Regions from separate parts of the Microcoleus sp. genome, predicted to be linked through region 2. Evidence: riboswitches for the same ligand, from Rfam matches in the RefSeq annotation. Region 2 holds a riboswitch; the other holds the start of a gene.
The links. Region 2 has a riboswitch for cobalamin ahead of ACBR23_RS13485 (energy-coupling factor ABC transporter permease). Riboswitches for the same ligand answer to the same signal wherever they lie in the genome.
Positions count from the first base shown of each region.

Region 1: linked by a shared signal. The riboswitch ahead of ACBR23_RS22145 (hypothetical protein) and the one ahead of ACBR23_RS13485 (energy-coupling factor ABC transporter permease) in region 2 are both predicted to bind cobalamin.

Region 1 is NZ_JBGJZU010000071.1:19,868-27,653, reverse strand. It holds gene ACBR23_RS22165 (metal ABC transporter ATP-binding protein) at 1-680, opposite strand, end outside; gene ACBR23_RS22160 (metal ABC transporter substrate-binding protein) at 799-1,776, opposite strand; gene ACBR23_RS22155 (DUF262 domain-containing protein) at 1,997-3,172, shown strand; gene ACBR23_RS22150 (MAE_28990/MAE_18760 family HEPN-like nuclease) at 3,179-4,225, shown strand; cobalamin riboswitch at 4,374-4,519, shown strand; gene ACBR23_RS22145 (hypothetical protein) at 4,659-5,099, shown strand; gene ACBR23_RS22140 (class I SAM-dependent methyltransferase) at 5,119-5,985, shown strand; gene ACBR23_RS22135 (hypothetical protein) at 6,504-6,797, shown strand; gene ACBR23_RS22130 (hypothetical protein) at 6,871-7,110, shown strand; gene ACBR23_RS22125 (tetratricopeptide repeat protein) at 7,228-7,786, shown strand, end outside.
Region 2 is NZ_JBGJZU010000030.1:2,326-10,111, reverse strand. It holds gene ACBR23_RS13515 (hypothetical protein) at 1-15, opposite strand, end outside; gene ACBR23_RS13510 (MoaD/ThiS family protein) at 194-454, shown strand; gene ACBR23_RS13505 (hypothetical protein) at 891-1,340, opposite strand; gene ACBR23_RS13500 (hypothetical protein) at 1,496-1,822, shown strand; gene ACBR23_RS13495 (pentapeptide repeat-containing protein) at 1,838-3,967, shown strand; gene ACBR23_RS13490 (Uma2 family endonuclease) at 4,231-5,034, opposite strand; cobalamin riboswitch at 5,211-5,358, shown strand; gene ACBR23_RS13485 (energy-coupling factor ABC transporter permease) at 5,380-6,138, shown strand; gene ACBR23_RS13480 (energy-coupling factor ABC transporter substrate-binding protein) at 6,142-6,474, shown strand; gene cbiQ (cobalt ECF transporter T component CbiQ) at 6,471-7,271, shown strand; gene ACBR23_RS13470 (DUF2207 domain-containing protein) at 7,581-7,786, shown strand, end outside.

The sequences.
Region 1 (7,786 bases), on a different contig from region 2:
AAGACTTCAGAGGTGTTACCATAGGCGAGAATGCTGCGATTAATTAATACTACTTGGTCGCAAAATGTGGTAATAGATTCTAAATCGTGAGTTGAAACAAGAATTGTATGTCCTGTTTGACGCAGTTCCATCAACAGGTTAATCATCATCTTCTCAGTTTTGATATCGACTCCGGCAAAGGGTTCATCCAGCAGCAAAACCGTACCCTGTTGCGCTAAAGCCCGCGCAAAAAAGGTGCGTTTTTTTTGTCCGCCGGATAACTCTCCGATTTGCCGATCGCGCATATCCCACATTTCCACCCTTTCCAAACTTTCTCGCACGGCTTGTTTGTCGATCGCCCTAGGAATCCGCAGCAGATTCATATACCCATAGCGTCCCATCATTACCACATCATAAACATTCACCGGAAAATGCCAATCTACCTCTTCCGACTGAGGCACATAGGCAACCAGATTGCGTTTTTGCACTTGACTAATCGGCAACCCATTAATTAAAATTCGTCCGGTATTTGGGTGGACAAACCCCATAATTGCCTTAAACAGAGTCGATTTTCCCGCGCCATTCATCCCCACCAAACCGCAAATCGTCCCTGCTTTAAGTTGCAGCGAGGCGCTGTGCAAGGCTACTTTGCCGTGATAGGCAACTGTCACATTCTCAATATCAATGCCGATCTCATTCATCTTTTTTATTTCCCTTAAGTAACTTTACTTAATTAAACGTAAGATACAGATGGCTAAAAAGCTTGCTGTATGAGAATCCTTCCTTCTTCCTTCTTCCTTCTTCCTTCTTCCTTCTTCCTTACTTACCCTGTAACCCTTTTATCAGAGTATTGATGTTGTATTCAAGTAACTTAAGATAGGTTGATGCGGGCCCGTCGGGTGGAGATAGGGAATCGACATAAAACACCCCGGCAAATTTTGCGCCTGTTTCCTTTGCTACCTGAAGCTGTGCTTTGTTGTTGACGGTACTCTCGCAAAATACAGCCGGTATTTGGTTAGCTTTGACTGTATTAATCACCCGTTCCACTTGTTTCGGTGTGGCTTGTTGTTCTGCGTTAACCGGCCACAGGTAAACTTCTTTTAAGCCGTAATCGCGGGCGATGTAGGAAAAAGCTCCTTCGCAGCTTACTATGTAACGTTTGTCGGGGGGAATGGCTGAAATAGCTTGTTTTAGTTTGGCATCGATCGCCTTTATTTGCTGGCTGTATTTTGCCGCATTTGCGTTATAGCTTGCAGCATTAGCCGGATCGAGATTTCCTAATGTCTTGCGAATGTTTTCGACGTAAATTACAGCATTTTTAGGAGACATCCAAGCGTGGGGATTAGGTTTGCCACGATAGGCATCTTCTGCAATATTTACTGGTGAGACTCCCTCACTTAGAGTAATGTGAGAAACTTTAGGGAGACTGTTGTAAAATCGGGTTGCCCAACGCTCTAAGTTGAGGCCGTTTTCTAAAATCAAATTAGCATTTTGTCCGCGTTTTAAGTCGCTGGGTGTAACTTCATAGCCGTGAATTTCCGCCCCAGGCTTGGTGATGGATTGGACGATCGCCTTATCCCCCGCAACGTTCTGAGCCATGTCTGCCAGGACGGTAAAGGTGGTAAGAATGACTTTTTTATCTTTTTTGGTCGAATCGCTAGCAGTGGCGCTAGAATCGCCATTCTGCTTGGTTTGAGGCTCTGTTGTCGGACTGCTGCACCCGCTGAGCCAAACTCCTAGTAATAGCCCGAATATACCAATTTGATAGGTTTTACGGCAGAGCGCCTGATGATTCATTGTGGTTTTTTATAATTCTTTCATTGTTTTAATTTAGCATAAAACCAGTAAAAATGAAAAGATTATGAAAATGAGGAGATATTGGCGATCGGGCTAGGAGAATTGATAAGTGCGATCGCGCCTGCTGAGTTTTTAAGAGCTATTGGAGCCTGAGAACTTAGGCTAAGTCTAGAAATGCTATAATCATTCATAAGAGCCGCCATAACAGAGGATATAAAAAATGCCACTTGCGTCTGTTGAAGAAAAAATGTGGGAGAAATCTCTCTCAAAAATTTGGACTAAAACATCTGAGGTTGAGATTAACGAGAAGTATGAATCAGGAGAGAAGAGAATACTTACAGAAATCAACCGTGAAAAGCTTCCCAACTTTGTGGAAGCGCTGTCAAAAAATCCTAAGTACATGAATTTGCGCCCATTTTATCAGAGAAGGGCGCGTTGGGATATTAAGATGCAGTCACGACTAATTGAGTCGTTTTTGATTAACATTCCCGTTCCGCCTATTATTCTTTATGAGATTGATTACTACTCTTATGAAGTAATGGATGGTCAACAGAGAATCACCGCTATTCAAGATTTTTATACAAATAAATTTGCGCTGACAGGACTTGAACTTTGGCCAGAACTAAATAAACTTAAATACGAACAGCTTCCTGGTAAAATTAAGGCTGGTCTCAACCGTCGTTCTATCTCATCTATAGTAATTCTTAGAGAATCAACATCCGATCCTGAAGAGGGTTTATTTCTCAAACAGAAGACCTTCGAGCGTCTGAATACTGGTGGAGTGGATCTAAGTCAGCAAGAAGTGAGAAATTGCTTGTATTATGGAAAATTTGATTCGCTATTAATAGAATTAGCGCGCCATCCCATATTTGCTAAAGCTTGGGGAATTCCGATCGAAGATAACAGCCCAGAATTATCAACAAATAATCTTTATAAAAAGATGGAAGATGCAGAGTTAGTTCTGCGTTTTTTTGCTTTGCGTAATGTAGAGTATTTCCGTAATGGTATGGAAGGATTTCTCGATCTGTACATGATGAAAAGCCTGGGGTTCTCTGAGCGAGACATCGAATTTTTAAAAGATGTTTTTTTACAAACACTCAATCTGGCTCATCAAATCTATGAAGAAAGTTTGTTCAAACCCTTTGAACCCAAGTCAGGGACTTGGAAGAAAAATTCTTATAAAGCTTACTATGATGCCGTTATGGTTGGATTGAGCAGGCATTTGGATAAATCAGAACTATTGATCGATAAAAAATCACAAGTAATTGAAGAAACAAAGAAGCTCTTTGATCGGAAAGAATCGCGTCTTTTAACAGGTGAAGGTAGAACTAAGGCTGACATCCAATCTCGAATTAGGATGTTTGACGAAATGCTATCGCAAGTTATCGGAGAATAAGTTGAGATGTTTGATGAGCTTCTCAAGATAGTAAATGTGAATATTTCCACAGTACATAAAATTATCAATACCAACGACAGGCTGAGAGAAATTGTATTTAGAAATGACACTCCAACACAACCGGAAGCCGACGAAAATACGCAATTTACTAAACTAATAGAAGGGGTTCCTAGTGAACTGGAGTGGCTAGTTTACGATCGCTGTGCTGTAGTTACACGCTTGTATGCTATTTACGAGCGCTTTGTTGAGGATTTAATTGCAGAGTGGCTGGAACTTTTACCCGATATTGTTACAGAATATTCAGATTTGGAAAAAAGCATTAAAGATACCCATCAGATAGGTGTGGGAAGGTTATTACTCGATCTTAAGAAAAAGAGATTTGAACACCTGTCTATTAATGAGGTAATTCAAGGTTTATTTGATGGAGTAACGGCTCAAGGAAAATACAAATTAATACCTGATGCTTTTCTTTTACACGAACAGAATTTACGCAGAGAAGTGCTAGAAAAATTATTTGCTGATGCTGGAATATCGAATGCTTGGGATTGGGTGAATAAGCATCGAACAGTTAAGCAATTTGTAGAGGAGGTTCTAGGGAGCCAAAATACTGCGGAAGGAGAACTAAATGAATTAATTACCTATCGGAATGATGCTGCACACGGATCTATTGTAGATGATACTGTAGGTACTAAAGAACTGCTAGAATTGGGTGAATTTGTTGAGATATTGTGCCAATCTCTAGCGGAATTAGTGACTTTTAAAGTTATTTCGCGGCAAACTGGAATCGGTAAAGCTAAGGAAATTGGTCAAATTACAGAGTGGTTTAAGAAACCGAGAGCGGGAGTTGCAAAAGTTAAGGAAATCACTTTGTCTGTTGGAAAAAATATTTTTCTAGTTAACGAGGCATCCTCATTCTGTCAGTTGGCTACGATTGAAAATATTATGATTAATGATGTTTGCCAGGAACAAGTTGTAATTACCAACGAACAGGAGGTGGGATTGAAGTTTGATATTGATGCGAAAAAAGGGTTAAGCATTTATGTAGTTGAATAAAAAAGCGATCTCCTAAATATTTCTGTTTTCGATAAGTCTAATGTACTTCGGGTGAAAAGTCTGTCAATAACAGACTTTATGGACTACTCCACAATAATTGTTGCAGATGTCTAATCAGTTTTTTGTCAAATATCCAAAATAGTGGTAATATTCCCGTATATCGATCGGCTCTGATGACAAACACACATCAGACGTAAGGGGGAAAGTTCGGTGCAAATCCGGCGCTGTCCCGCAACTGTAATGAGATTATTGCTTCTCTGAGTCAGGATGCCCGCCGATTTGTTTACCTGTTCTTTTTCATCTGCGAGGTATGGATGATGGTTAGTTCAGTATTTTTACAAATAATCTGCTGTTGCGTTCCCTTGGACGATCGACAAAAACGCAATTTTGAGTTAAAACTGCTTGGCGTCGGCGCAACGGGAAACTAAAAGAAATGCGAATCGAAGATAGTGTTTGGCAGGGTAGTTTTGGCTACTGGCAAAACTTGTTTATTCATCAGAATATTTTGTCGATCGGATATACTGCATGGAATGGCTTTTGGCATCTAGGACGAGGTATGGTTGTTTGCCAAATCCATACTCCCATTAATGGTGCTATCAATTGGAGCGTAGATACTGTAAAGTACGATTTGCAGTTTATTTCCCAATCCCACGCCACTGCTTATTTGGAAGAACTAGAATTAGAGGAAAATACTGTTTCAAATTTAAGCCAAATTATTGCTAGTTACAAACCTGAAAAAGCAATTATTTTTATACTGCTTGCTAATAATCACATAGATATCAATTTGTTGCAAAATTTGGCAATTTCGCCGGTTGAGTGCTATGAACAAGTATGCAACCGCTGGGAAGAATTTCAACCCTGCCCGAAACCCTAAAACTTACGGAATTTTTCCAATGTCCCAGCCAAAATCCATCGAAATTTCCAACGTAACTCGCTACCAAAATGCAGCGCTTAATTACTATTTGGGCTTGACAGAATCCCCCTATCTTCACTATGGCTATTGGGAAACTCTACCCGTGCCGGCGGATGAACTAACACTCCCGCGATTACGTATCGCTCAGCAAGCTTATACTGTAAAACTGTTGGATGCCATCCCCCAAGGCACTCATAGCATCCTGGATGTGGGCTGTGGGATTGGGGGAAATGCGGCTTATTTGCTTGATCGCGGTTTTGCAGTCGAAGGACTCGCACCCGATCCATTTCAACAACAGCGCTTTCTCAAGTGTACAGGCGATCGCACCATCTTCCACCTCACAACCTTTGAAAACTTCCAAGCAACCACATCCTACGATCTAATCCTCTTTAGCGAAAGTAGCCAATATATGTCTGCCGTTGATATTGCTAACGGCGCCGCCAAAATCCTCAATCCTGGTGGCTACGTGTTGCTTGCCGATATGCTGCGCTCTGATGCTAATTATAAAGAGGGAATGTTCTCTAATTGTCATGTTGTTACAGAACTTCATGGAGCCTTAAAACAGGCTGGATTTAGTTTAGTCAAAACTGAGGATATTTCCGCCCATATTTTGCCCACCATCGATTTGTATGTCGATACTTTCCGCAGGTATGGACTAAACACGATGATTTATGTTGCAGACTTAATTGCGATCGCAGTTCCGCCCATACACAAACTCTTGCGCTGGATATTTCGTCGCTGGTTCAAAAAATTGGTGGTTGAAGGATTGGCAGCAGGCAAACTTTTTGACCAGCATTTGTGTTATGAAATCCAACTTTGGCAGTTATCAAAATCCGATGAACGCTGACACAAACATTAGGTAAAGTCGCAATTGGGAATTGAGAACTGGTAATCATATCAAATCCGTTGACATCAGAATTATTATTTCTCTCTTCTCTTTCTCTGTGTCCTCTGTGTCCTCTGTGGTTTAATCATTCTAATCATTCCGATACAACCGGAATTGGTAATCAGCCATGGGAGGGAGAGCCTCCGGGTATTTAATCCTAGACGGACCATGGAAGACTAATACTAAGGAAAACTCCCCCCCATCGCCTCGATCGCTAAGGTCTCCCCTCCCCCAAAGCCAGCATTAGCGGGGGTTTTTCCCCTTGACTTGAGCTAACTAAATCGAAGTATCGATTTTATTCATACAATCTATGCAAACAATGATTTGATAGTCAATTACCAAAGAGTTAAGGTTAATTCATGAGGTAACAGATTGATTTTCATAAAATTGTGTTGTCTATATTTGGCAGTAAAAAATAGTAATATTTGCCAATATAGCCTGTAATTTTTGTGAAAATTAACACTACTTAGGTGTTGGCTATGTCTACTTATAAAAAAGTGCAAAAATCCCAACCATTGAGATTTGTTGGGATTGACCTTCCAGCTTTACCCGCCAAAAAACCGCAAGGGCAATGGCTCTTTTCAGCTATGAATCAAATTGGACAGTTTTTGCTAGTCGCCGCTGTGGGCGGGGATAAACTGAGAATTTGGCAGACTGCCGATCGCGATGGTAATAGTTGGTGGCACGGTTTCGATCCCTTGACTGGTCGCTCTACGTGGGCCGCGACGGATGATGAAATGCGCGCTTGGATCGATCGGCATTATTACCAATAAACCTTTCCCATAATTATTGCTTTTGATTTTCGGATTTTTTGGTTGGTGACAATTTAATTTCACAGGAGATAGTATGCTTCAAACAGCTTCCGAGTTAGTAGCACCAAATCGCATTATCCTGATGAAAAACGAGGTATACAGAGTGCCTCAAACTCATCGAGAAGTTCAAGTATTGTCAGGAATTGCCTGGATCACACTTGACACAAAAGATATCATCTTGCATAGTTCAGAACAAGCATCACTTCCATTCAGTAAAAACCCAGTTCTGATTTCCGCACTCAACAATATACCACTGATTATGGCTATTTGGTGAGAGAAGGAATTTTCCATAAGCAAGCTCAGAAGATATTAGCTGATAACAAATGTGCCAGTAAGCCAAAATAGCTCTATCTTGAAAGTTAGATAATTTGGCTTTTGGAGGACTTGTTCGGTGTACAGCCGCTCTTACCACTTCAGCTATGTCGCAGCTATAACTCTTGTCCTATCGCCTGCGCTGACAGTCTTAGGTCTCTCAGAGGCTCTGGCATCTGCTCCAATAATAAATCCTAGGCGCTTCCCAGGGACCGATCGCGCCCAAGCAACAAACCCCAAAACACAAGCAGACACACTCCTGGAAAAAGGCATAAAGGATCACCGCCAAGGTTTGTTTCGGGAAGCAATCCAAGCTTTTGAACAAGCTTTGGCAATTCGCCAGCAATTAGGTGACAAACCGGGGATAGGAGAAACCCTCAACAATTTGGGGGAAGTTTACGGCGAAATCGGTTTGCTTCCCAAAGCTTTAGCAGTTTTGCAGCAAGCTTTAGTCATTAACCGAGACATCGGGGCTAGGAGTAGCACGGCGCGAACCCTCAATCTCATGGGTTTTATCAACCGGGTTGCCGACAATTTTTCCGAAGCGATGAAACTGCATCAAGAAGCTTTGGAATTAGCTAAAACTGCTGAGGATGAAATTGAAATTGGAGAATCTTTTCACAATATTGGGGCTGTGT
Region 2 (7,786 bases):
ATCATGATTTGCCATAAATATCTCGATCGCGTTAACTTCACTATTACTGCTTTATAAAACCTATGTAAACTTATCTAAAGCTGTCTTTAGATAATTAGTGTTTACTTCCTACGCTTTTGGGTAGTAGGCTATCCCAAGATAAGATTGTATTGTGTATTTGAGCCTTGGCTAAAATTTCGAGATCTTAATTATCGTGTCTAACTCTTCGATTACCATCACCGTTAAATTTTTTGCAGCCTTTAGCGAAGCCTACAGTGTTTCTGAACAAACATGGGAATTTCCAATGCTTACCCCAGTCTCTCAAGTGCTCGATCGCGCGATCGCCCAATATCCCCAATTAGAACCCTGGCGCGATCGTACCCGCTTCGGGATTAATCTGGAATTCGTCTCCCCTGACACCATCCTCCAAAACGGGGACGAAGTTGTACTGATTCCCCCTGTCAGTGGTGGGTAGGGGATGGGGCATCGGGCATCGCGCATCGGGCAACCCCCCCTGCCCCCCAAGGGCAGCGCTGTTTCATTCTCCGAAAAACAGGGATGAGGTAGGGGTTGTGCCAAAAATGCCTACCCCCTCACAGACGATTTTATGCACATTTGGGGCTCTCGGAGGGCTGGCTTTGGCACGGCCACCAAAAATTAAACAGCCCTGCCCAAGGGGGGGTTGCCCAATGCTCAATTACAAATACAGACAACTTATCTTGACACTGCTGGGCCTAAAGGCGTGAGGATTCTTTGTTCTACGATTCGACTGTTCCACAGCTAGAGCATTCTTGGCTAGTATAGAGTATGTTGCAGGGAATTGAGCCTGATATTCAGAATTATGCTCGAATGATTGGTAAAAAGCGCGTTGATTTAACTATCGATTATGGATCTAAAATCCAGTTGTTTTTTTAGTTTCGTTTCTGAGAAATAGAGAGGGAATAGGGGTGTTGACCTTGAGCTCGATCGCCGACAAAAATAGTATAAGTTCCCCGATCGCCATAACCGGAAAATTCTACCGTCCCCGCAGCAGCATTGGCCGGTAGGACGCAGAAACGCCCCCTGGGCCCTTGAATCATCAAACTCGGAGCTCCAGCGGTTTGTACTGCAATCCGCCAGTGACGTAAATCTTGGGTGACTTCGATGACGTGGTTTGGCCCTGGGGCGACAAAACCGCAATCGCCACTATTGTTCGGGCCGCCGGAAACTCCAGACATAGTTAGCGGTTCGGGAAATCCCGGAGCAATTTGTAGCGGTTGGCTCCTAACAGTGCCGGCAGCAGCTAAAATCATTGCCAAGGTTAAAGTGGCGATCGACCTTAACCTCGGTCTGGCGCGATCGCACGGATAGTGTATCTTCATATTTATCCTTATTGAACCCAACACAATAGCGGAAGTTTCCACTTCTTTGAGGGTAGAGGACGATCGGTGATTCCGAACACGCTCTTGTGACTGTTATCAATGTGACCGTACTAGAATGACAAAGGTACAGTTAAAGTAACTCCCCAATTTTTTTTATGAATTATCAAAATAATTTCAACTGGCAGCAAGCATTCGGAGAACTAAAAGCTAGACTAGATCGATCGCCGCTAATCAAAATTAATTTAGACAACTACCCCGCCGTCGAAACCTTCTACAATCAGTTTCTCCATAGGTTTCAAAGCCTCCCCAAACCAGGTCAAGTAGCAGTCTTTGGCGTGGGGGCGATAATTCTCCTGACAGTCTTCAATACAGTTGTACAGCTAATTTCTGCCCTGATGACCCTTGCCCTTCTGGGAGTGCTAATCTACATAGCGTATAAATTGACAATTACTCCAGATTCCTCAAATACTAACGACAATTAATAGGAAATTTTGAATATGGCTAGCCCCACCGCCCCCAGTGGCATTAATCAACCCGATCCGTCTTGGCCCTCACAATCCAAGCAAATGCCACTGCTGGTGCGCAGGTGTGGCGCTTGGGTAGTTGAAATTTCCTTAGTCGCAGCTAGTGCCCTAGTTCCCTTCAGTATCGGGGCTTTTGTGAATCGGGATGCTCAAACAGTGCCACTCAACTCCTCAATAGCAGCAGCATCTGAGACAGTTTCCCGTACTTTAGGGATTCCTGTGCGCGATCGCAACCCCAGAGTCGCACCCCTGACTAATCTATTCTGGTCCGCGGCACTGATGGCACCAGCGGTTCTGGCAGCCTGGGAACTGTTTTTACTCGCCAGAACCGGTCAAACTCTGCCTAAACGCTGGTTTGGGGTGAAAGTTGTCACAGCTTCGGGTACTCCTCCGGGTTTGGTGCGAGTCCTGATTCGGGAAAGTTTGGGACGCTGGGGAGTGCCTCTGGGTGTCGCTTACGGTCTGTGGCGCTTGAGCGGTGCTTTTCCAGATTTAATCATTTTAGGGGGGCTCAGCGGCTTGGCAATGCTGGTAGATGGGGCTTTTGCTTTTCGCCACCACGGAAAAACTGGACACGATCGCCTCGCGAATACTTTGGTCGTCAATGCTCGATCGAACCAATTATCTATCACTCCGGTGAAAAGTCAAGATTGGACAGAGGAAGATGCCCAGATTGCCGCTTTGGTCTTGACTCCCGAAACACAGACCACAGAAAATGACAGTTTGTGGCACTGGATTCGCCAACATCCAGGGGCGACTTTAGTGATTGCCACAATTGGTACTGCGGGATTGATTTTCACTCTGTTTATTGGCACTCAAGTCTATATTCAAAGTCAAGCAAATTTACGAGATTCTCGGCAGCGAAATGACGAAATATTTTTAGCTTTAGTTAATAAATTATCTCCTAATTCTGGAAACGGGACCGCAGGGCGGCGATCGGCAATTTTAGCCTTGGGAACAGTGGAAGACTCCCGCGCCGTACCGCTGCTAACGGATTTACTAGCTCAAGAAGACAATCGCACCATGCTAGATGCGATCCAGCAAGCTTTAGTCAGTACCGGGCCTTCATCTTTACCTTACTTGCAGCGGTTGAACCAAGCTTTTCGCAACGACCTCGATTCCCTCCGCTACGGCGGTAAGACCCAGGAACGGGAGTTAGCCGCAGTCCGCCAGCGCACAGTACAAAGGGCGATCGGCAAAATTCTCACAGTGTATAGCAGCCAGCTCAACGGCGCAGATTTGAGTCGCACTGATTTAGGGCAAAGTGCGGCGGGTCCTGCTCAATTTACATTAGTATTAGACAAAGTTGACTTGTCTGGAATTAAGCTAAAAAATGCTAGTTTAACCAATGCCAGCTTGCAGGGAACTCGCTTCTATGGCACAGGAGAAGACAGGCGACCAGGTACATTTGACGATTGGATTTCTGACTTGAGCGGAGCCAATTTTGAAGGGGCAAATTTGACCGGAGCATTTTTGAATAGTGCTGTAATGAATCGCACTAGCTTTGTGCGCGCTGTCTTGAACAAAGCTAATTTTTCCAACGGCAATTTGAATTTAGCTAATTTTAGTAGTGCTATTTTAATCGGGGCAAATTTGCAGCAAGCTATCTTAAAAGATGCTAGTTTTACGGGTGCAGATATCGGGAGTGCCAATTTGTCTGGAGCAAATTTATCTGGTGCGCGTTTGGGGAAGGTTAAGGCTCAAGGCGCTCAATTGCCATTGACAAATTTGGAGAAATCAGAATGGCAAGGTGCTAATTTATCTGGTGCAGATTTGAACGGTGCGAACTTGCAAAAAGCTGATTTGAGTTCCACTAAACTCGCAAACGCCAATTTAAAAGACACAAGATTGCAAGATGCTAACTTGCGGAATGCGGACGTGAGTTTGGCTGATTTTAGGGGCGCGAATGTAGCCGGAGCGAATTTTAAAGGTGCGGTGTTTATAGGGAAAGATACTTCCGATCAATTTATTCAAAGTCCTGCGGGTGCTAAATCTGGTAGATTGCAAGGAGTTGATTTTACTGATGCTAAGAATTTAGAGCAAAGTCAAATTGCTTATATTTGTTTGCAGGGTGGCCTTCATCCGAAATGCCCGCAGAAATAACAAAATAGAGTTGTAGGGGCAATCCCCCCGTGGTTGCCCCCGCTTATGCTGGGGTAGGCACAGGGGCACTACCCCTACACATCCTCATGAATGATATCGTTTCCGGCTGCATCGGAATGATTTAACCACAGAGAACGCAGAGAACACAGAGGGAGATAAGAGAGATGAATAATTCCGATGTTACCGGATTTGATATGATTTAGGATTGCTATAAAACCCCAACTTCTTGAAGAAGTCGGGGTTCTAAGAACGAGATTTTGCAATTAATTGAGATTATCAGGATCGACTCCCAACTCTCGCAATCGTTGAGCTAATTGTTCGGAACGTTGAGCTAATTGTTCAGCACGCTGAGCTTCCTGTTGGGCACGCTGAGCTTCCTGTTGGGCACGCTGAGCTTCCTGTTGGGCACGCTGAGCTTCCTGTTGGGCACGTTGTGATTCCTGTTGGAGACGCTGCGCTGATTGTTTCACTTGTTCTTCAGGTGTCAGATAGCGTGTGCCATCGGCATCATACCAATACAACCACTCTCTTGTCACCCCAGAATAGTTTCCCCTTTCACAACCAATTCCCAGACCTATTTCTGGCATCCAAACAGGATTTCCCGACTGTAACTCGTACTTCCCATTGACTAACTTGTATACTTCCAAATGAGGTTTACGACGGCGGCGGGAAGAATAAATGACGTAATAAAGTATGCCTAAATCTTGATATCTTTCCCACTTTCCGGTGTATTTTTGGTGATAAGTAGCCGAAAGCAATTCGAGGACAAAACTTGGTATAATATTTTCATTCCACAATAGGTAATTGGGACGCAATTCTTCATGGTAAAACCGTTCTATATCTAAACTTAAGAAAGCATCTGGCATGATAGACTCTTGATCTGAGTCTTGGTAAATACCCATATTTAAACCCAAAAACCAGTCCATGCGTTCTGCCCAAAGTATGAGCAATTTTGCTTTTAGCAATCCTGGAATTAATTCTTTAAGTTCGTTATCTGGAGGTGGTTGATATAAGTTTTTTCGTTCTTCGGGTGAGGGTGAGTACGTCGATAATTTATCATTTAACATTGCGGCTTTCCTCAAAACTTACTAAGATTATAGCTTTGATTTGTTTGGTGATAGTATTTGAACGAACCGCGAAGACGCTAAGGACACGAAGGAAGAGAAGAGAAGACGATCGCTAATTTTGACTGATTTAATCAGAATTTTTGTAAAATATCTGCTGAGATTTGCGCGATCGACTATACTCAATCTAACAAGTCGGTTCTAATGGGGAGCAGCCATTGGAGGTAATGGGGAAAGTTTGGTGGAAGTCCAACGCTGTCCCGCAACTGTAATGAAAGCCCTGTTGCTTTTTGAGTCAGGATGCCCGCCGATGTGTTGGTTCACTTAGTCTCATCTGCGAGGTACTTGATGAAGGCGCGAAGTCGCAAAATTGTCAGTCTGGGATTGATGGCTGGCTTGAGTTGTTATCTGGTTTTGGGTTCGGCGACACCGGCCGCTGCTATGCACATTTCGGAAGGTTTTTTGCCTGTGCAATGGGCTGTTTTTTGGTGGATTGTGGCGTTGCCTTTTTTTGTGGTAGGTTTGCGTGCGATCGCCCGAATTACCAAAGAACACCCGGAACTTAAACTATTATTAGCTTTATCTGGCGCGTTTACTTTTGTGCTTTCTGCTTTGAAGATTCCTTCGGTAACGGGGAGTTGTTCTCACCCAACGGGTACGGGTTTGGGTGCGATTTTGTTTGGTCCTTCGGTGATGGCGGTACTCGGTGCTTTAGTGCTACTTTTTCAGGCGGTTTTGTTGGCTCACGGCGGGCTGACAACGCTGGGAGCTAATATGTTTTCGATGGCGATTGTGGGGCCGTTCGCTGCGTATTTTATCTATCAGTTGCTGATGGGAACTGGTAGGCAACGGGTGGCAATTTTTTGTGCCGCAGCTTTGGCTGATTTGCTGACTTATGTGGTGACTTCGATGCAGTTGGCGTTAGCTTTTCCGGCGGCGAGTGGCGGTTTTTTGGCTTCGTTTATCAAGTTTGCAGGCATCTTTGCGATTACTCAAGTACCCCTGGCTATTAGTGAAGGATTGCTGACTTTATTGGTGTGGAATTGGCTGCATTCTTACGGGCAACCGGAGTTGGAAATTCTAAAATTATTGAAACAGGAGTCTTAAGTGATGAGTCAAAAACCGACGAAAAATCAGCAAGCTACTTCGCAACAAAATTGGATGTTGGTAATTGCAGTTGTCGCACTTGCCGTAATTCCCCTAGTTTTTGTACGGGGTGAATATGGCGGCGCGGATGGGGAGGCCCAGAAAGCAATTACGGAAATTCAACCGGATTATAAACCTTGGTTCAATCATTTGTTTGAGCCTGCTAGTGGCGAAATTGCTAGTCTATTATTTGCCACTCAAGCTGCTCTGGGGGCTGGTGCGATCGGATATGCGATCGGGCTTTATAAAGGGCGCACGGAATCTCAGAAATCTGATGATAAATCGCCGTTGGAATGAATCATCAGATTGATAGTCTGGCTTACACTAATCGTTTGCGCGGGTTGCCGCCAACTCACAAATTATCCTTTGCGATCGCCCTTTTGATTCTGTCTCTGCTTTCTGGGGCGATCGTCCAATTGTCGATCGCCCTTTGGTTAGCAGTCTGGATCGTCATCTATGCAGGCATTCCAGGGAAACTTTATCTGCGCTTGCTGTCGCTACCGTTGATGTTTTTGCTCACAAGTTTGCCTGCGTTTGTGATTAGTGGAATTCAATTAAATCAAATCCAGGCAACACACGCGGATATTTGGCAAAATTGGGGGATTAGCATCGGCAATTTTTATCTGTATGTGAGTAACACTGGATTATACCAAGTGAGCCTGTTATTGCCGCGCACCTTGGCCTCCACAAGCTGTATGTATTTCATTTTGCTGACGGTGCCATTTACCGAAACCTTGCAAATTCTCCGACAATTGCGCTTTCCGCCGTTGTTGACAGAATTGCTGTTGTTGATGTATCGGTTTATTTTTAGCTTATTGGCGATCGCAGATGAACTTTGGATCGCCCAAAACTCGCGCTGCGGCTATCGCACTTGGAAACTGGGAATGCGTAGTTTGGGCATTTTAATTGGGCAATTGCTTCAGCGAACTTTGGTAAATTACCGTCAAGTTTCCTTGAGTTTAGCATCGCGCGGCTTTAATGGAGAACTGCGGGTTTGGCATTCTTCCTCTTACAAACCTTCGCGTAGATATACATTTGAAGCACTGTTTGGTTGTACGGTTTTAACTTTGTTAAGTGTGGTATTTCAAAGTTGATAAGAAATTAGGAGGCGGCAGTGCTCATTGGTATCAACTTAAGCTGTCAGCCGGCAAAGTCCGTTAGTCATCCCGTGAGTCCGCCAGGGGTTGAAACCCCTGTCTAATAGCGAAAGTCCTCGCTATGAGGACTCAAGAACTCATCAGTCCTCTTCAGAGGACTTTAGCTTTGAGGCAGGGAATTCATTCCCTGCCGGACTATCGGACTAAAGATATGACTTTTATGAACATAATTAATGACTTTAATGAATTGACTTCAAAAGAAACCTGTTGAATAATTGTAGTCAACAGTTATCTTGTGGAAATCCTATGATAAATAAACGAATTCTCAAAAAAATAGTTTTTTCATTAATGGCTTCATTAAGCCTATTTTTAGTTACAGTAACTCATGCAGCGGCTCAACAACTACCGTTTTACTGGGATAAAATTAACGTCATCATCGACGTTCAGACGAACGGAGATATGTTAGTTACTGAAACGCAAAAATATGTGTTCACAGCAGCCTACAATAATGA